DNA from 3 places in the Allobosea sp. 10N428 genome. Region 2 is predicted to be linked to each of the others. Evidence: riboswitches for the same ligand, from Rfam matches in the RefSeq annotation. Region 2 holds a riboswitch; each other region holds the start of a gene.
The links. Region 2 has a riboswitch for thiamine pyrophosphate ahead of thiO (glycine oxidase ThiO). Riboswitches for the same ligand answer to the same signal wherever they lie in the genome.
Positions count from the first base shown of each region.

Region 1: linked by a shared signal. The riboswitch ahead of thiC (phosphomethylpyrimidine synthase ThiC) and the one ahead of thiO (glycine oxidase ThiO) in region 2 are both predicted to bind thiamine pyrophosphate.
Region 3: linked by a shared signal. The riboswitch ahead of AC1DDA_RS18705 (LuxE/PaaK family acyltransferase) and the one ahead of thiO (glycine oxidase ThiO) in region 2 are both predicted to bind thiamine pyrophosphate.

Region 1 is NZ_JBFTIC010000004.1:454,748-461,334, forward strand. It holds gene AC1DDA_RS16150 (linear amide C-N hydrolase) at 1-129, shown strand, start outside; gene AC1DDA_RS16155 (SphA family protein) at 235-1,239, opposite strand; gene AC1DDA_RS16160 (hydroxyethylthiazole kinase) at 1,328-2,086, opposite strand; gene thiC (phosphomethylpyrimidine synthase ThiC) at 2,092-3,969, opposite strand; TPP riboswitch at 4,048-4,152, opposite strand; gene AC1DDA_RS16170 (hypothetical protein) at 4,224-4,421, opposite strand; gene AC1DDA_RS16175 (OmpA family protein) at 4,864-5,949, opposite strand.
Region 2 is NZ_JBFTIC010000001.1:642,805-649,391, reverse strand. It holds gene AC1DDA_RS03055 (SapC family protein) at 1-272, shown strand, start outside; tRNA gene AC1DDA_RS03050 (tRNA-Ser) at 791-881, opposite strand; TPP riboswitch at 1,079-1,180, shown strand; gene thiO (glycine oxidase ThiO) at 1,258-2,253, shown strand; gene thiS (sulfur carrier protein ThiS) at 2,237-2,434, shown strand; gene AC1DDA_RS03035 (thiazole synthase) at 2,436-3,206, shown strand; gene AC1DDA_RS03030 (thiamine phosphate synthase) at 3,221-3,829, shown strand; gene AC1DDA_RS03025 (Rdx family protein) at 3,941-4,255, opposite strand; gene AC1DDA_RS03020 (IclR family transcriptional regulator) at 4,346-5,164, opposite strand; gene AC1DDA_RS03015 (ABC transporter ATP-binding protein) at 5,339-6,388, shown strand; gene AC1DDA_RS03010 (ABC transporter permease) at 6,385-6,587, shown strand, end outside.
Region 3 is NZ_JBFTIC010000006.1:67,954-74,540, reverse strand. It holds gene AC1DDA_RS18715 (ABC transporter ATP-binding protein) at 1-127, opposite strand, end outside; gene AC1DDA_RS18710 (acyl-CoA reductase) at 135-1,583, opposite strand; gene AC1DDA_RS18705 (LuxE/PaaK family acyltransferase) at 1,589-2,665, opposite strand; TPP riboswitch at 2,755-2,882, opposite strand; gene ggt (gamma-glutamyltransferase) at 3,022-4,698, shown strand; gene AC1DDA_RS18695 (2-hydroxyacid dehydrogenase) at 4,718-5,683, shown strand; gene AC1DDA_RS18690 (ABC transporter ATP-binding protein) at 5,824-6,540, opposite strand; gene AC1DDA_RS18685 (ABC transporter ATP-binding protein) at 6,521-6,587, opposite strand, start outside.

The DNA of each region.
Region 1 (6,587 bases), on a different contig from region 2:
AAAAGCTATCAGGATCAGGTCCTGCGCATGGTCGATCTGACCAGCTTCGACCTCGACGCCAAGGCGCTTCAGGTCGCGCCGTTCAAGCCGAACCCGGTGCCTCCGGCTCTTCAGTTCGCGAAGCCGTAATGCCGAAGCTGCCCGCTCTCCCCTTCGGGAGCGGGCATTTTCTTCTCCGGGCCACCCAAGGGCCGAGAGGACAAGCCCGCATTCACGCGGGCTTCTTTTTTTGCGTCAGGGAGAGGTCGTCAGCGGCAGCGAGACCGTGAGCAGGCCGACGGTTCCGCGCGCGCGGTTCTCGACGGCGAACTCGCGCAGAACCTTGATGCGGGTAGAGATCGGCGTCTTTCCAATGGTGAAATTATAGGCCAGCGTGCCGCCTAGCGCGGTCACGCGGCCCTTATAGGCACCGAGCTGCGCGCCCGCTCCGCTGTCACCGGTGACCTGCTGATAGTGATAGCCGATCACTCCGGCGGAAAGCGCGCTGGTCAACGCTTTCGAGGCGGCCCATTCCAAGTGAAACTCGGTGCCCGTCCGGTAGTCCGTGGCCGGATTGGTGCCGTTGAACGTCACCCCGGCGATGCCCGAAAGATCGATGCCGGTTTCCGGATCGAACCAGGTGAGGGCGCCGGACAGATCCGTGGCCCAGCGGTGAAAGGCAAGATTGGCGAGCTCCCCGTTGCGGTACTCGCCCGCAGGCGCGTTCACCATGACGGTCGCATTCCAATGGAACTTGCCGGCATGCCAGCCGAGAATCGTCGAGAATACGGGATCGCCGACCATCGTGGCCTTGTCGCGTAAATTGGACCCGACAAGGCGGTTCGTTTGCGGCGAATCGTATTCGACACCGGCCGCGACCCGGACGCGGCCGACGGGCAGCGTCGCTCCGAAGGCGAGATTGCCCCCGGCGAGTTCCCAGGGCGTCACCCACGTTCCGCTCAGGAAATCGGCCCGTGCCTGGCTCCGCACGCCGGCAACGAAGCGACCGCCGGAAGGCAGGGACTTCCGGGCATCGAGCTTGGCGTCGTAGCTGTAGGTGTCGCTCTCGAAATAGACCCCGGGAGGCGGCAGATAGCCAGCCATCGCGCCGCGGCCGCCGAGCAGATAGAAGCCCGTGCCGTTCTCGGCCGCCCGGACATCCTCCGGCAGCCCGACGCAGCCGGCGGCCAGACCAAGGGCCATCAGGGCGACAAGCCGAAAGGGCCTGTGCGATTGCCCGCAGGCTTCGTTACGCATCATGTTGTCTGTTGCCCCCGGCGCGGCCGTCGCCAGCCGGGCGAATCAGCCATGCGACCCTAGGATGCCTGCGGGCGGCGGTGAATCCCGGCTACATCATGTCGTTCATGTGTGACATTCGCGCCATACGTGCTTGCAGCATGCCGGCATCGAGGCCAGCGACCGCATCGATCAGTTCGACGGCGAAGCTGCCGGGGCCATGGCAACGCTCGGCTGCGATTTCGCCCGCGATGCCGTAGGCCGTCAGCGCCGCAGCCGCTGCAATCACGGGATCGGGCTCGACCGCGAGGCAGGCAGCCACCAGCGCGCTCGAAGCGCAGCCCAGTCCGGTCACCCGGCTCATCAGCGGATGCCCGAAGGCCACGGAGAGCTTGCCGGAAGGACCGTCGATCGCGTCGACAGCCCCTGTCGTCGCGCGCGTGACGCCGGGGGAGCGCTCCAACAGCCAGGCCAAGGCCGCCATCTCGGCGGCGTTGCCACGCACGACGACGCCCGGCAGCCGCAAAACGTCCTCGGCCAGCCCCAGCCGCAGGGGCGACAGCTCGACGAAGACCGGGTCGAGCACCAGCGGAATGCCGCGTTCGCGCGCCACAGCGACGAGCTTCGGGATCGCGCGCTCGCCCTCAGGGCTGATCGTGCCGAGATTGATCAGGATCGCGCTTGCCCCGGCCGCGACCGCCGCAACCTCCTCGGGATGACCAGCCATCGAGGGCACGGCCCCGAAGGCGAGCAGCATGTTGGCGGTGACGTTCTGCGCCACGGTATTGGTCAGGCAATGGATGCGCGGGCGGCGCTCGGACACCCGCGCGAGGATCGACGCGACCTTGGCCGCGTCGAGGCTGTCGTTCATGCCGCTCATTCGGCCGCAGGTAGATAGATGCTGCCACCCTTGTCGAGGAATTCCTTCGACTTGGCCGCCATGCCTTCAGCAGCCATGGCCTCGAGACTCGCCCTCTCATTGTCGCTCATCGCGAGAACCTCGGCGCGCAGGTCCTGCGTGATCTTCATCGAGCAGAATTTCGGCCCGCACATCGAGCAGAAATGCGCGACCTTGTGGGCATCCTTCGGCAGCGTCTCGTCGTGGAACTCGCGCGCCGTGTCGGGGTCGAGCGCCAGGTTGAACTGGTCCTCCCAGCGGAAGTCGAAGCGGGCGCGGGAGACCGCGTCGTCCCTGATCTTCGCCGCCGGGTGGCCCTTGGCGAGATCGGCGGCATGGGCGGCGATGCGGTAGGTGATGACGCCGGTCTTGACGTCGTCCCGGTTCGGGAGACCCAGATGCTCCTTCGGCGTGACGTAGCAGAGCATGGCGCAGCCATACCAGCCGATCATCGCCGCGCCGATGCCAGAGGTGATGTGGTCATAACCCGGCGCGATGTCGGTGGTCAGCGGTCCGAGCGTGTAGAAGGGCGCCTCGCCGCATTCGCGCAGCTGCTTGTCCATGTTCTCCTTGATCTTGTGCATCGGCACATGGCCGGGGCCCTCGATCATGACCTGGCAGCCCTTCGTCCAGGCGACCTGGGTCAGCTCGCCCAGCGTCTCCAGCTCAGCGAACTGGGCGCGGTCATTGGCGTCGGCGATCGAGCCCGGACGCAGGCCGTCACCGAGCGAGAACGAGACGTCGTATTTGCGCATGATGTCGCAGATCTCGTCGAAGCGCTCGTAGAGGAAGCTTTCCTTGTGATGCGCCAGGCACCAGCGCGCCATGATCGAGCCGCCGCGCGAGACGATGCCGGTCACACGGCTGGCCGTCAGCGGGACATAGGGAAGGCGAACGCCGGCATGGATGGTGAAGTAGTCGACGCCCTGCTCCGCCTGCTCGATGAGGGTGTCCTTGAACACCTCCCAGTCGAGCTTGATCGGATCGCCGCCGACCTTCTCCAGCGCCTGATAGATCGGCACCGTGCCGATCGGCACCGGCGAATTTCTGAGTATCCAGGAGCGGATGTTGTGGATGTTGCGGCCGGTGGAGAGGTCCATCACCGTGTCGGCACCCCAGCGGATCGCCCAGACCAGCTTCTCGACCTCCTCGGCGGCACCCGAAGTCACGGCCGAATTGCCGATATTGGCGTTGATCTTGACCAGGAAGTTGCGGCCGATCGCCATCGGCTCCAGCTCGGGGTGGTTGATATTGGCCGGGATGATGGCCCGGCCGCGCGCGATCTCCTCGCGGACGAATTCGGGCGTGACGAATTCCGGAACGACAGCGCCGAAGCTCTCGCCGTCGGCATGGCGCTCCCTGGCGCCTTCCATCATGGCGGCGCGGCCGAGATTCTCGCGATGGGCGACATAGATCATCTCGGGCGTGATGATGCCGGCCTTGGCGAACTCGTATTGCGTCGCCATCTGGCCGGGCTTCGCCTCGAGGATCGGGCGCTCGGCCGGGCAGGCCGGCACGAGCTGCGCTTCGCTGATATGGCCGTTATCGGCGGCGGTGACGGCGCGGCCGGGCACGGTCTGGAAGCCGCGGGCATCGAGCCAAGCGCGGCGCGGCTGCGTCAGGCCGGCATTCAGGTCGATCCTGGCGTCGGTCTCGGTATAGGGGCCGGAGGGATCGTAGATGCGCACCAGCGGCTCGGCATCGGTCGTCAGCACGACCTCGCGGAACGGCACGCGCATCTCGGGATGCTCGGGCGCGGCGACATAGATTTTGCGCGAGCCGATGATCGGGCCGGTCGTCACGCTTTGCGGCGCGGTCTTGACGCTGTTCTTCTGGGGTTTTGCGTGGGCATTCATGAGGATCTCCTCCTTGCGACAGGTCAGGAGATCCGGGCTTGAAAGCGGTACAGTCGCTGTCTGCGGACAAGGCTCGGCCCTGTGCACGCGTTCCAGTCCCTCCGCCGGTATGACCCGGATCAGGTTCGACGGGTTCGGCTTCGGAAGCCATCTCAGCCCTTGCGGGCACCCCTCGGAACAGAGGCGAGGTTAGGCGCAGAGAAGTCGCTTGGCAACGGCCTCAGCGACAAACGATCGAAGCTGGGGAAAGGAGATCAGGCGGTGCGGTCGACGAGGCCGCCCTGACCGGCCGGGAGCGTCGCCTTGGCTGCATCAGCGCTTTGCTGGAGCATGGTGACGAGGCTTTGCTCGGCCTGCGCGTTCTGCCTGAGCATCTCGACCGATAGCGCCTGCTGCGTCGAGGCGGCCTGCATCGTGACGATGCTGCGGGAAACGGAAGCTGCGTCGCTCATGCCGGCGACGCTAATGCGCCCGCCTTGCGAAATCCTGAACGACCTTCAGGGCCTGATGATCGACGGCACCGAGCGCGGCATCGGCGGGTCGCGACTCGGCTGCGGCGGACCAGCCTGTGCCCTGTCATAGCGCTGCTCACGCCTGTCGGCGCGAGGCCGCATACCGCGTTCCCCTGCCGGCGGCCGCACGGCCTCATCTGCACGCGGCGCCGCCGGCACGCCTGGAGCAGGCTGTTTCTCGGCGGGGGGAGCATTCTGAGCCCATGTCGGAAACGGCGCGAATGAACAGGCAAGCACCAGACCTGCCATCGCCAGAGCGGACATCTTCATGGCTGCATCTCCCATCAGCGACTCCTCCGGAAGAGAAACCGCTGTGGGCGTGCGGGGTTCCCCGCACGCCCACAGCGAACGGGGCTGCCCTTGGAGCAGCCCCGCCCGAGGATCAGCGGTTCTGGCCGGTCAGCAGCGGCGTGATTCGCCGCAGCGTCACGCGCCGGTTTTCGCGGGATGCCCCTTGCGTCTGCACCTTCAGATACTGCTCGCCATAGCCCTGGGTGGTCAGGTTTTCCGGCGGGATCTGGAAGTCGCGCGTCAGGATCTCCCCGACCGACTGGGCCCTGCGATCCGAGAGCGAGAGATTGTCGACATCGGCACCAACCGCGTCGGTGTGGCCCTCGACGAGGAAGACCTCGTTCGGCGAGCCCTGCAGCACGCGCCGGATCGAATCCGCGATCACTGCGAGGCGCTGCGCCTGGTCGGGCGTGACCTGCCAGGAGCCGGTCTCGAAGGTGATCGTGTCGATATCGACACTGCGCATGCGGGCGCGCAGATCCGGCGAATAGCGGACCTCGTCCAGCGTGTAACGGCGCGGGATCGCGGCGATCGGCGGCGCCATGATCGTCTCGTAGATCAACGCCTCGTCGGCCTGGTCGGCATCGACGATATAGCGCTCGCGCGGGATCGGCAGCGGCGGCGGCGGCAACACGACGATATCGTCGGCGAAGCGCCCCGGGCGATCGCGCAGGGTGTTGTCGATGATCACCACCTCGCGGTTGTCGCGATCGATGCGGGTGCGGCGGATCAGCCGGCCCTCCTCGTCGGTGATGGTGACGATGCGCGTGCCGTCGGGCCGCTCGAACACCGTCCGCATCTCGCCGTCGCGGCGCTCGGAACGGCCTTGCCAGCCGAGATCGCGGAAACGCTGGTCCTCATCGCGGCGGATGATGGCCCGGCCGTCATCGTCGCGGATGATGGTGCGGCCGGGCTCGCGGATGACGGTAACGTCACCCTCGCGACGCTCTTCGCGCCGCGCCCTGATGTCGTCGAAGCGCTGCGCTCCCTGAACGGCCATGATGCCGCCGATCGCGCCCACGCCGAGGCCGATTGCACCGGCCACGCCCGGCGAGATGCCGCCACGACGGCCTTCGCGCTGCGGCGGCTGGCTGGGGAAGACCCCGCCGGCCGGCGGCTGCGCGGGAGCCGTGCCGGGCTGCGTCGGTGCGACACCGGGCTGCGCCGGAGCCGGCACCCCAGGAGCGGCTGCCGGAGGCACGCCCGGAGCGGGGCGTGCGGGCTGAGCGGGCGCCAGCCCCGCGGGCGGCGTGCCCGGGGGCGGCGTCGGAGACGCGGCGCCGGGTTGGGTCGGAGCCGGAGCGATCGGAGCCGTGGCCGGAGGTATTGCCGGGCGCAGCGGCTGTGCCGGAACTGCGCCGGCCGGTGGGGTCGGAGCTGTAACGCCCGGCTGCGCGGGAGCGGCGCCCGGCTGCGGCGCTGCGCCCAGCGGGCGCTGGGACGGAGCCGCAGACGGCGGAACAGCCGGCCCCCCGCGCGGAACCGCGGAGGGCGGCGCGCCGGCGCCGGGCTGAGCGGGTGTGCCGGGAGCAGCGGAAGGCGGAGCTCCGGGCGGACGCGGCTGCCCCGCGGGAGCCGAGGGAACCGCACCTGGCTGCGGAGCAGCCGCCGGAGGACGCGCTTGAGGCGGAGCAGCCGAAGGCGGAATGGCCGGGCCGCCGCGCGGCACCGCCGAAGGCCGCGCACCGGGCTGGGCCGGAGCGGGTGGCGGAGCTGCTTGCGGGCGCAGGCCGGGTTGCACGCCGGGCGCGGCAGCCGGCGGTGCAGGCGGCTGAGGCGCTGCGCGCGGCGGTGTCGGCAAAGTGGGTTCAGCGG
Region 2 (6,587 bases):
TCGTGGCCGAATATGCCGAGGCAGCCAAGGTAACCGCAGCTTTCACGGCCGAATTGAAAGCTCTGGATCTGTTCCAGACGATCAACATCGACATCCGCGCGGCCGATGGCGCGACATCCAGCTACAGCGGCTTCTCCGCGATCAGCGAAGAGCGCCTCAACGCGCTTTCGGACGAGGCCTGGAGCGATCTGCGACGCAAGGGCTATCTGATGCCGATCCATGCCCATCTGATCAGCCTGGCGAACTTCGCGCGGCTCGGCGAGCGCCTCTGACACAGATCTCGCCCCGGGCCATGCAAGTGCTTGCTGATCACGCAGGGATGTTGGCCCGGAGAGCTCAGTCTGCGCCCGCCCGGCCGCCGGCGATGATTCGCACCGACCCGTGGTCGTCATTTCGGAGCTGGATTGGCTGAATCTTGGGCACCCCCGAGCCCCGAGGTAGGTGGATGCCATTTTGCGCAACCACTTCTTGGAGCCTGCCCGCGCGCCCGACCGGGGGCGGCCAACCCTGTGGTCGTTTCGAATGGTCCGTCAGCGATAGCACGGTTGCGCCACGGCCAAACGTTCGCGTTATCCGAGCGACCCGCGGCGGTCAGGGCGAGGATGCGATGCGCCTTGAGGAGCCCATCGCTGCGATCGCCCCGTGGTGCGCAGGCGAAATCAACGCAGGCGAATCCTCGTCCCCGAAGGTTTTGCACGAGTACGCGCAGAGGGCTGCCTCCCAGGCATCCCTCCCGAATTTCGGAGCCGTCGCCGAAAAAAGGTGATGGTTTTCAGATGGGTGAAGAAAGTGGCGGAGACGGAGGGATTCGAACCCTCGATACCCTTGTGGGGTATGCTCATTTAGCAAACGAGTGCCTTCAGCCTCTCGGCCACGTCTCCGGCGAGAGGCTCTATGCCCGATTGCAGAGGCCTTTGACAAGTCTCGCCGACAACTTCCTTCGCGCGACCTGTGTATTCGCGCGGGCGCATCTCCCGATCACTCCCGTGCGAAGGGCGCGGTCGGGAGGTGCGAGGCCGCCGCAACGGAGCCTTGCGCCGGCTCCGCTTGCTCCCCGGCGGCGCTGCCATTAAATTGGCGCTGTCCGTTGGGGTGCCGAAAGGCTGAGAGGCGTGGTTCGCGCCAACCCATCGCACCTGATCCGGGTAATGCCGGCGAAGGGAACGGTCTTCGGCTCGCAGACACCTCGCTCGCGCCTCAGGCCGCTGCCTTCCCGGAAGCAGGGAAAGCATGACGCCAGAACGTCCTCACTCAGTCCTGACAGCCGCTGTGGTCGGCGCTGGCGTCGTCGGTCTGGCCTGTGCCACCGAGTTGCTGGCCCGGGGTGTGCAGGTCGTCCTGCATGAACGCGGCCCGCGCATCGGCGCCGAAGCCTGTTCCTGGTATGCCGGCGGCATGCTCGCGCCCTGGTGCGAGGGCGAGAGCGCCGAAGAACCGGTGATTCGGCTCGGGCAGCAGGCGGCCGATTGGTGGGAGCGCCATGCCGGCGGCGTCGCTCGCAACGGCACGCTCGTGGTTGCGCCGAGCCGGGACCGTTCGGAGCTGCGCCGCTTCGGTCAGCGCACCGACCATTTCGAGGAGATCGACGGCGAGGCCATCGCCGGGCTGGAGCCCGATCTGGCCGGCCGCTTCTCGCGCGGCCTGTTCTTCTCCGCCGAGGCGCATCTCGATCCGCGCCAAGCCATAGCGGCCCTGGCCAAACGCCTCGTCGCAAATGGGGCCGCCCTTCATTTCGGCAGCGCGGTCGAGCCGGCCGATCTCGATGCCGATATCGTCCTCGACTGCCGCGGGCTGGCGGCGCGCGATGTCCTGCCCGATTTGCGCGGCGTCAAGGGCGAGATGCTGCTGCTCCGGAGCGACGAGATCCAGCTGTCGCGGCCCGTCCGGCTGCTGCATCCGCGCATCCCGCTCTATATCGTGCCCCGCGCAGACGGCCTCTTCATGGTTGGCGCGACGATGATCGAGAGCAGCGAGCGCAGCCGCATCTCCGCCCGCGCCATGCTGGAGCTGCTCGGCGCGGCCTATGCGCTGCATCCCGCCTTCGGCGAAGCGGAGGTCGTCGAGATCGGCACCGATGCCCGCCCGGCCTTTCCCGACAACCTGCCGCGGCTGACGCGCCGCGGCCGCGTGATCCATGTCAACGGGCTCTATCGCCACGGTTTCCTGCTCAGCCCCGCCATGGCGCGGATGGCGGCGGAGGCCGTGCTGAACCCGCAAGCAACACCGGAGATGCTGCATGACCTTGCTGCTTAACGGCGCGCCGCAGGAGATCGCGGCGAAGACGCTGGCCGAGGCGCTGGCCGAGCTCGGCTTTGCCGACCGCATCGTTGCGACGGCGGTGAATGGTGACTTCGTGCCGGCGCGCAAGCGGGCGGACGTCGCCTTGAGCGAGGGCGACCGCATCGAGATCGTCGCGCCGATGCAGGGAGGCTGAGATGGCATCCTTCTATGGCTTCGCTCCGCAGAACCCGCTTTTCCTCGGCACGGCGCAATATCCGTCTCCCGCCATCCTGGCCGAGGCGGTGAAGCGCTCGGGCGCCGAGGTCGTCACCGTCTCGCTGCGCCGGGAATCGGCCGGCGGTGCTGGTCAGGCCTTCTGGGCGCTCATCCGCGAGCTCGGCGTCAGGGTGCTGCCGAATACGGCGGGCTGCCACACCGTCAAGGAAGCCGTCACCACCGCACAGATGGCGCGCGAGGTCTTCGGGACCGACTGGATCAAGCTCGAGGTGATTGGCGAGGACGACACGCTGCAGCCGGACGTGATCGCGCTGGTCGAGGCGGCCCGCATCCTCGCCGATGACGGCTTCAAGGTTTTCCCCTACACCACGGAGGACCTCGTCGTCGGCGGGCGCCTCCTCGATGCCGGCTGCGAGGTGCTGATGCCCTGGGGCGCGCCGATCGGATCGGGCAGGGGACTCAACAACCCCTACGGCCTGCGCAGCATGCGCCAGCACTTCCCCGACATTCCGCTCGTCGTCGATGCCGGCATTGGCCTGCCCTCCCACGCCGCGCAGGCGATGGAGATGGGCTATGACGGCATCCTGCTCAACACCGCCGTCGCCAAGGCCGGCGATCCCGCCGCGATGGCAGAGGCTTTCGCGCTTGCCATCCGTGCCGGCCGCCAGGCCTTCGCCGCGCAGCCGATCGAGGCGCGCGACATGGCCGCTCCTTCCACCCCCGTCATGGGCAAAGCCTTCCTGGCCTGAAAGTCTGCTCCCGCATGAAGCTCGACCCGTTCTACCCCATTTTCGACAGCGCCGACTGGCTGGAGCGGATGCTGCCGCTCGGCGTCAAGCTGGTGCAGTTGCGCGTCAAGGATCGTTCCGAGATCGAAGTCGCACGCGAGATCGCCCGGGCTAAGACGCTCTGCGCCGCGGCCGGCTGCGTGCTGGTCGTCAACGATTATTGGAAGCTCGCTATCGCGGAGGGTTGCGACTTCATCCATCTCGGCCAGGAGGATCTCGACGACGCCGATCTCGGCGCGGTCCGCAAGGCGGGGCTCAGGCTCGGCCTTAGCAGCCATGACGAGCCCGAGCTGGAGCGCGCGCTGGCGGCAAAGCCCGATTATGTCGCGCTCGGCCCGGTCTATCCGACGATTCTGAAGCAGATGCGCTTCGGCCCGCAGGGGCTGCAGCGGCTGGGCGAGTGGAAGCGCCGTATCGGCGATCTGCCGCTGGTCGGCATCGGCGGCATCTCGCTGGAGCGCGCGCCAGGGGTCTTCGAGGCCGGCGCCGACATCGTCGCAGCCGTGACCGACATCACGCTGAATGCCGATCCCGAGGGGCGGCTGAAGGCCTGGGTCGCGGCGACGCGCGGGCGCCTCGCCTGACAGGCGTCATTCTCGGGCGGAGCGAAGCGCAGACCCGAGAATCGCATGACAAGAAGGCACTCGTTTCCGAGATGGTCGGGTCAGGCCCGACCATGACGGCGAGGCAGCGCTTCAGCTCTCGGCTTCCGCCGACATCGTGTGACCATCGACATGGCCGAGGCTGCGCTCGGGGTCGAGCCGGTCGCGCACGCGCTGCTTCAGCACCTTGGAATCCGGGAAGCCGCCATCGGCCTTGCGGTCCCAGATCAACTCGCCGTCGTAGTGGATCTGGAAGATCCCGCCGGTGCGCGGGATCAACGCGACCTCGCCGAGATCCTGCCCGAAGGTCGAGAGCAGCTCCTGGCCGAGCCAGGCCGAGCGCAGCATCCAGTTGCACATCGAACAATAGGTGATGGCGATGCGGGGGGCGGGCTTGGTCTGTGTCATGACAGGCTACCATCCGAGAGGAGTTCGCCCCGACATCCCGCTTCCGTCGCCGCGACGCAAGCCTGAAAGCGGCATGTCGGCTCGGTTTTGTCAGCCGGCCATCGTGCTCAGGCTGCGCGAGGGATAGCGCAGCGCGACGTCGAAGGGATTGAGCTTGGCGCCCAGCGCCTCCGCCTCGCTGCGTAGCATGGCGATGATGTTCGGCAGCCGGTCCTCGCGCAGCCGCTCGGCGAGGGTGCCGACGCTGAGCGCCGCGACGACGCGCCCCCGCGCATCGAAGACCGGCACGGCAACGCCGGCCATGCCAGGGATGAGGCCGGTGTTGAGATTGACCGAGCCTTGCGCTCGGGCCGTCGCGATGGCGTTGCGCAAAGCGGCCTCGTCGAAGAAGCCGCGATCGAGCAGGCGGGGCATGTTGAAGCGAATCACCGCCTCGCGCTCGTCGTCGGGCAGATGCGCCAGCATGGCGAGGCTGCCCTGGCCGATGCCGAGCGGCACCTTGCCTCCGATGTCCCCGGTGAAGGAGCGGATCGGGAAGGGGCCCTCGATCCGGTCGAGGCAAACCGCGTCGTAGCCGTTGCGGACGAGCAGGAAGATCGTGTCGCTCAGCGTGGCCGAGAGCCGCAGCAGCGCAGGCCGGGCGAGCTCGCGCAGGCCGCCGGCCTGGCCGGCGCGGGCGGCGATGACGAAGAAATCGAGCGCGAGCCGGTAGCGCTTGCCGCCCGCCGCCTGTTCGACGAAGCCCTCCGCCATCAGGTCGCGCAGCGCGCGATGCGCCGTCGGCTGGCCGCAGCCGGCAGCCTCCGCGATGTCCTTCAGCCGCATGCCGTCGCCAGCGCCCTTCGAGAGGATGCGCAACAGCCCCAGCGCGCGGCGAAGCGAGGAAACGGGTTCGTCGACTGCTTGCATGTGAGAAAATCAAATGTGAAATGAAGCAATAAAAATTCTACATAGAGAAATTTTGTCAACATAAATTCTCTAATGCGGAATTGAAGATTGACGAATTTGTGTCGTCTCCCTTTGCTTGCACCCATCGCAGTCCGGCTTTTCCGGCGAACGGAAAGCCTGCCGATCGAGGTGTTCATGGGCTTCCTGACGCTGCAATCGCTGAGCAAGGTCTTCGGCGACTTCACCGCCGTCAGGGATGTCGATCTCAGCGTCGCCAAGGGCGAGTTCGTCTCGCTGCTCGGCCCTTCCGGCTGTGGCAAGACGACGACGCTGCAGATGATCGCGGGGCTGGTCGAGCCGACCAAGGGCGCGATCACCCTCGATGGACGCGACATCACCCGCGAGAAGCCAAGCCGCCGCGGTCTCGGCATCGTCTTCCAGAGCTATGCGCTCTTTCCGCATATGACGGTGGCTGAGAACGTCGCCTTCGGCTTGGAGATGCGCAAGGTCGCCAAGGCCGAGCGCGACCGGCGCGTCAAGGAGATCCTCGGCCTCGTCCATCTCGCGCCTTTTGCCGAGCGTTATCCGCGTCAGCTCTCGGGCGGCCAGCGCCAGCGCGTCGCCATTGCCCGCGCGCTCGTCATCGAGCCGCCGGTGCTGCTGCTCGACGAGCCGCTCTCCAATCTCGACGCCAAGTTGCGCGAGGAGATGCAGTTCGAATTACGCCGCATCCAGCGCAGCGTCGGCACGACCACGATCATGGTCACGCACGACCAGGCCGAGGCGCTCTCGATCAGCGACCGCGTCGTGGTGATGGAGCAGGGGCGCATGACGCAGATCGACGCGCCCTATCGCCTCTACGAGCGCCCGGCGACGGCCTTCATCTCCTCCTTCGTCGGCAAGATGAACCGCATCGATGCGGTCTGGCGTGCGGGCAGGGCCGAGGCCGGCGGCGTCGCGCTGCCCAGCGAGGCGGCGAGCCTGCCCGATGGTTCTGCGGCTATCCTGACGCTGCGGCCCGAGAAGATCCTGCTGAAGCCGGCCGGCCAGGGTTTATTGGACGGGAGGGTCACCAGCCGCTTCTTCCTCGGCAGCTATTGGCTCCTCAATGTCGAGACGCCGGTCGGGCCGATCCTGGTCTCGGCGCCGAACCAGGGTGGCGAGCCGGCTGGCGAAGGCGAAAGCGTTGCGCTCCACTGGCAGCCGGACAGTGCCGTCGTCGCGACTGCGGGAGCGGCGGCATGACCGGGCAGCGCGGTCTGGCGCCATGGCTGCTCGTCTCGCCGGCGACGCTGCTGTTCCTCGGATTGGTGGTCCTGCCGCTCATCCTGACTGTGATCCTGTCCTTCCATGCCTATGATCACACCACGGGCATCCAGAACAGCTTCACCCTCAAGCATTACCTGACCGTCGCATCCGACGATTATTACCTCACGATCTTCTG
Region 3 (6,587 bases), on a different contig from region 2:
AGCCGCTGCGACCCAGCAGGCAATGGATCTCGCCGCGCGGGATCGCCCAGTCGACGCCGTCGACGACCGCGGAACCTGCCGCGCCATAACGATAGCGGACCTGTTTGATTGTGACGAAATCGGACATGGCAGGGTCAGTCGACATAGGGCGCGAACCCCTCTGCCGCCGCTTCCGTCGATTGCTCGATCTCGGTGAAGGTGGCGAGGTCGAGCAGGCTGAAGCGCCCGTCATGATGCCAGCCGGCTTCCGGTGCGGTCATCCGGCCCAGCGGGGCGATGCGGCTGATGCCGACTTCGCCCAATTGCTCCGCGAGCCGGAACAGCCTCTCGGGGGCTGCGGCGGCGCCCGCCGTTTGCAGGAAGCTGCGATAGGGCGCGACGAGGGCGGGGACGTCATCGAGGCTTTCGACCGAGACCAGCTTGAGCGTGCGGTTCAGGCCGGTCGGGTTCAGGGCTTCCGGCGCATCGACATGAACCACGCTCCAGCCATCGCTGGGCTCGCCGAGGAGTTCCGCAGTGCCTTCCAGCGCGCGCATCTCCTGTGCGCCGCGCCATGCGGCGATGGAAGAGGCTTCGCCTTGCGAAAGCGCGCGGCGGGGGTGGCGGGAGGCGAGGGCGGCGAGTTCGTGCGCGACGTAGCGCGCGAATTCGGCGGGGCTGACGCGTCCACCGCGCTCGACGAAGAGCATTTGCGGCGAATAGCAGCCCTGCTGCTCGTAGCGTGCGACGTCATGGGCGGCGAGCCGGGCCAGGGCCGGAGCCTTGCGGCTGTCGAGCGCTTCGCGCGCGATCACGCCGAAGCCGATCTTGTGGCCATGCGGCAGGAAGCGGGTCGTGATCGGCAGTTTCGCACGCAGTGCCGCGAGCGTGTCGTTGCCGCCATAGGCCATGACGGTGTCGGCCGCGCGCAGGAACGCCGGTTCGGCAGCCGCTTTGCCGCCCTTCCACCAGACGATGGCGAGGCATTCGCCGAGTTCCGGGTCGATTTCGGCGAGGAGGCCCGCGAACCAACCGGCCGTCAGCGGCTCGGCCGAAGCGAGCTTGCCGACGCTGCCGGCCTTGACCAGCAATCCGCAGATCAGGCTCCAGAGCGAGAGCGCCGGGACGTTGCCGGCCCAGACATGCAGCAGGAGCTCTGGGCCATGGGCGCGCAGGTAACCGCCCTTGGCCGTCGGCTGGAAGCCGTCGAGCATGGCGGGATTGGCGAAATCCTCGGCCAGGAAGCGCAGGAGCTGCGGGCGCCGGAAGGTCTTGAGATAGCCGGTCAGGCCGAGCCGGACCGTCTCGCGGTCATAGCCGGTGACGATCGGTAGAAGGTGCTCGGCCTTGCGCCGTAGCGGGTGCTGTCGGTCGAGCAGGCGCGCGACGGCGGCGTCGATCGCCGCGACGATGCGCGCCGTGTCCATCCGCTTCAGCCGGGCGCGGGCATTGTTGCGCACATGCTCGCAGAGCGTCGCAGCCTGAGCCTCGTCGAGTTCCGGCAGCGCGACCGAGACGCTCTCGCCCCAGGCGCTGTGGCCGACCTCGCGCCAGCGCAGTGCCTCACGGCTCAGGCCCGGCAGATGGCCCGCATGCTCGATCACGTCCGTCAGCCCCGCGCCGCGGCGAGGAACTCCGCCACAGCGACCGAGCAGCCCTTCGAGGCCTCGCCATCGACACGGCCGAGCAGCTTGAAGCCTCCCGGCACGATCTCGCCGGCATCCTCGGTCAGGATCGCCGCGACGCAGTTGAAATGGGCGAGGTCGTGATGGACGATCACGCCGCGCTCGCCCTCCGGCAAATCCGCTCCGCTCAGCGGATCGACGACGCGGCTGCGGATCCAGTGCGGGCCGGATTTCACCGACGGGCAGACCGCATTGCCGTCGTCGTAGAGCTGCGAGCTCAGCTCGGTCATGCCGTACATGTTGATGCAGGATGAGCGCGGCACGCCGAAGGCGGCGGCGAGCCCGTCATAGAATTCGTCCGGCGTAAGTTCGCGCGACTGGCCCTTGAAGCCGCCGGTGTCGAGGATGAGGCTGCCTTCCGGCAGAGCAAACCGCAGGCCGCGTGCCGCGAGCTCATCCATCAGTGGCACGAAGGAATAGCTCGCGCCGAGCAGGGCATAGGGCTCGCCGCTGGCCTCGGCCTGCGCGAGCGCCGGCAGTAAACGATCCAGATCGAGACCGGCGGCGCCAATGAAGACCTGGGAATCGGGCGTTCCGCATTCGCGCCGGGCGAGCCCGAGATAATGCCCGAGCGAGGAATTCGGCAGCGCCGTCTCATCTGGGAAGAGGATGCCCATGCGGATGCGCTCGCGGCCAAGCATGAAACGCGCGCGGAAATTCACCAGCATCGAGCGCTTCCAGACGGCGAGCGTCGGGTGGTAGCTGCGGCCGCGCACGCCCTGTGTTGTGCCGCTCGTCATGAAGACATGGCTTGACGCCTCCGGCGGGCTGCAGCTCAGCGTCAGGTCCTTGAAGGCGGTGATCGGCACGGCCGGGATGTCGCGCCAGCGCTTCACCGAAAGCGGCGTGCGGCCGCGCTGCAAGCAGAAGCGCTTGTAGGGCTCGTTGTTGCGGAACTGATAGGCGAAGACCTTCAGCGCCATCGCCTCGAACTCGGCTTCCGACGCGTCGGGAAGCGCGATGAACGCCAGCAGCGCCTCGATGATCTCGGCTTGCGTCACTGCGGCCCACTCCGTTCGGACGCTCGCGGCCAAGCCGGGAGCGTCGATCGCAAAAGGATCACGGGCGCAAGCTGGAATCAGGGCCTTGGATGGCCGCATGTCCCGCATCCCTACGCCGGTATGATCCGGATCAGGTTCGGAGGGTCACCGCGTTGCCGGTCTCAAGAGCCAGCCGGCGGAATCTCAGCCTCCTAGCGAGGCCCCCCTGGGAACAGGGTTTAGGTGGGGCTTCGGGCCATGGCTTGTCAAGCGTTGCCGGCGCAAGGCCAGGTTGGAGCCGACTCGAAATCCTGACATGGCGCGCATGCCGAAGAAGAGGCTCGACGCCGGCCTTCAAAACCGTTTCTGTGCCGGCCATGAACCTTTCCGCGCCGCCGCCCCGCATCGCCTCCTTCACCTGCGAGAAGAAGCCGGCCACCGGCTCGCGCGGGATGGTCGTCACCAATCATCCGCTCGCCTCGGCGGCGGGCGCGCAGATGCTGCTCGCCGGCGGCAATGCGATCGATGCGGCGGTGGCGTCGCTGTTCGCGCTGACGGTGGCCGAGCCGATGATGGTCGGCATTCTCGGCGGTGGCCTGAGTCATATCCGCCTCGCGGACGGCCGCCATGTCGTGATCGACAATCTCTCGACCGCGCCGGGCCACGCGACTCCGGACATGTATGACTGCCTGTCCGACGAGATCGGCAGGCAGCGCGAGACACGCGACCGCGAGAACGTGGTCGGCGCCAAGGCCGTTGCAGTGCCGGGCGCGCTCAAGGGCTGGTGCGAGGCGCTGGCGCGCTTCGGCACGCTGCCGCTGGCCGAGGTGCTGCAGCCGGCGATCGGTCTGGCGGAGCGCGGCTTCGTGGTCACGCCCTATCTTTCGAATTGCATCACCGACAACGCCGCCGATCTCGCCCGCGATCCGGGCCTCACCGCGCTCCTGCTGCCGGGCGGCCAGCCACTCCAGCCCGGCATGCGGCTGGTTCAGCCGGACTATGCCGCCAGCCTGAAGCTGATTGCGGTGGAGGGGCCGGATGCGCTCTATGGTGGGCGGCTCGGGCGGGCGCTGACCGACTACATGGCGGCCCATGGCGGGCTGATCGATCAGGCCGATCTCGCGAATTACCGCATCGAGTTGCGCGAGCCGATCCGCGGCTCCTATCGCGGCTATGAGATCATCGGCCCGCCGCCGCCCTCGTCCTCGGGCGTGCATATCGCGCAGATGCTCAACATCCTCGAAGGTTACGATATCGGTGCGCTCGGCTTCGGCTCGGCGGATGCGGTGCATCTGTTGGCCGAGGCGCTGAAGATCGCCTTCGCCGACCGGGCGGTGGCGACGGCTGATCCCGCCTTCGTCAAGGTGCCGGTCAACAGGCTGATCGACAAGGGCTATGCGGCCGAGCGGCGCGCCCTGATCGAGATCGGCCGGGCGAAGAGCTGGACGGCCGGGCTTTCGGGCGGTGAATCCGCCGACACCACCCATGTCACCGTCGCGGATGCGCAAGGCAATGTCGTCAGCGCGACGCAGACGATCAACGGGCTGTTCGGCGCCTGCGTGCAGATTCCGGGCACCGGGATGATCGCCAACAACTACATGTTCAACTTCGATCCGCATCCCGGCCGCGCGCTCTCGATCGCGCCGGGCAAGCGGGTCTTCACCTCGATGGCGCCGATGATGGCGCTGAAGGAGGGCAAGCTTGCCTTCGCGCTGGGATTGCCGGGTGCATTGCGCATCTTCCCGTCGGCGCTGCAGGCGATCGTGAACCTGATCGACCACCGCATGACGCTGCAGGAAGCGGTCGAGGCGCCGCGCGTCTGGACAGAAGGCGGCGTGCTCGAGCTCGAGGAAGCCATCCCCGAAGCGGTCGCGCAGGAGCTCGCGGCCCGCGGCCACAGGATCCTGCGTTCGCCGCGCGTCGCCGGCGGGATGAATGCCATCGCCTTCAACCCGGATGGCACGCTGACGGGCGCCGCCTGCTGGCGCGCCGATGGCACGCCGGTCGCCATCTCCGGCGGGCTTGCCCGTGCCGGCGCACGCTTCACCATCTGACCTATTTCCGGACCTTTCCATGCCCGAGACGATCGTTCTCCTCGATATGACCAGCCCCGAGCGGGCCGACCGGCTGCGTGCGCTGCTGCCTGATGGCTTCGTGCTGACGCATGGGACCGCGCGCGGCGACGAGCACATGAAGGAGATCATCGCCGAGGCCGACTATGCGATTTCCGGGCAGGTCGGCGTCTCCGCCGATGTGCTGCGGGCGGCGAAAAAGCTGAAGCTGCTGCACAAATGGGGCGTCGGCTACGACAACATCGACATCGCTGCCGCAAAGGAGTTGGGCATCCAGGTCGCGCGCACGACCGGCTCCAACGCCGTGGCCGTTTCCGAATTCGCGATCGGGTTGATGCTGTCGACCCTGCGCCTCATCGCATACGGCAATGCTGAGCTTAAGAAGGGCCATTGGCGCACGGGTCAATTGCCGTCGGATACCTATACGCTCTCGGGCAAGACGGTCGGCATCGTCGGCTTCGGGGCGATCGGCAAGAATGTCGCGAAGCTGCTGAAGGGCTTCGGCTGCACCATCCTCTACAGCAAGCGCACGCCGCTCGATGCCGCCGAAGAAGCAGCGCTGGGCGTAAAGCATGCGTCGCTGGCCGAAATCCTGACGCAGGCGGATGTCGTCTCGCTGCATTGCCCGCTGACGCCCGAAACCAAGGACCTGATCGATCTGGCGGCCTTGAAGGCGATGAAGAAGACGGCGGTGCTGATCAATGTCGCGCGCGGCGGCGTCGTCAACGAGGCCGATCTCGTCACGGCGCTCAGGGCGAAGGAGATCGCCGGCGCGGCGATGGATGTCTACGAGATCGAGCCGCTCCCGGCCGAGAGCGAATTGCTCACCCTCGATAATCTCGTGACCACGCCGCATCTCGCCGCCATGGCGTCCGACAATTTCGCGCCGGTGGTGAAGCGGATGTTCACGAACATGCAGCACGTCTCGCGCGGCGAGCCGGTGCCGCCGCTCGATCTGGTGGTGTGAGTCGGCGCTGTCTGCCGGCTTGGGTATCCGTCATTCTCGGGCGAAGTGCAGACCCGAGGATCTCGTGACGAGAAGGCGCTGGTTTCCGAGATGCTCGGGTCAAGCCCGAGGATGACGGCTAGGTTTGGGTGCGGTGAAGCTCAATGCAGCCCGCCGACGCCGACATAGCGTTCGAGCACGGCGGCATCGCTCCGCAGCGCGTCGGGTTTGCCCGACCAGACGATGCGTCCGCGTTCGAGGATGATGACGTCCTCGGCGAATGCGAGCGCGCTTTCCAGACGCTGCTCGACGAAGAGGATTGTCATTGCGCCGCTCGCGGCGAGCCGCGTGAAGGCTTCCATCAGCATGTCGCAGATGACTGGGGCCAGGCCCTCCAGCGGTTCGTCGAGCAGGAGTACCGAGGGCTCGCCGAGGATGGTGCGGGCCGTCGCCAGCATCTGCTGCTCGCCGCCCGAAAGCTGCGAGCCCAGGTTGCGGCGGCGTTCCTGCAGGCGGGGAAAGAGCGCGTAGGCTTCCTCGATCGCGCTGCGCGGGCGGCCCTTCAGCCCGGCGAAGAGGTTTTCCTCCACGGTCAGGCCCTTGAATACCTCGCGTGTCTGGGGGACGAGGCCGATGCCGCTATGGGCGCGGGCGGCGGTGCCGAGTGCGGTGATGTCCGTGCCGCCAACGCTGATGCTGCCGGCATAGCGGCGGGTCAGCCCCATCAGGCTCGCCATCAGCGTGGTCTTGCCCATGCCGTTGCGGCCGAGGATGGAGAGGCGCCCGCCCGCCGGCACAGAGAACGAGACATCCTCCAGCACATGGGTCTGGCCGTAGCCGGCGCTCAGGCCGCGGACGTCAAGCGTGGCTGCCGGCATGCGCGTAGTTCCCGAGATAGGCTTCACGGACCTTAGGGTCCCTGGCG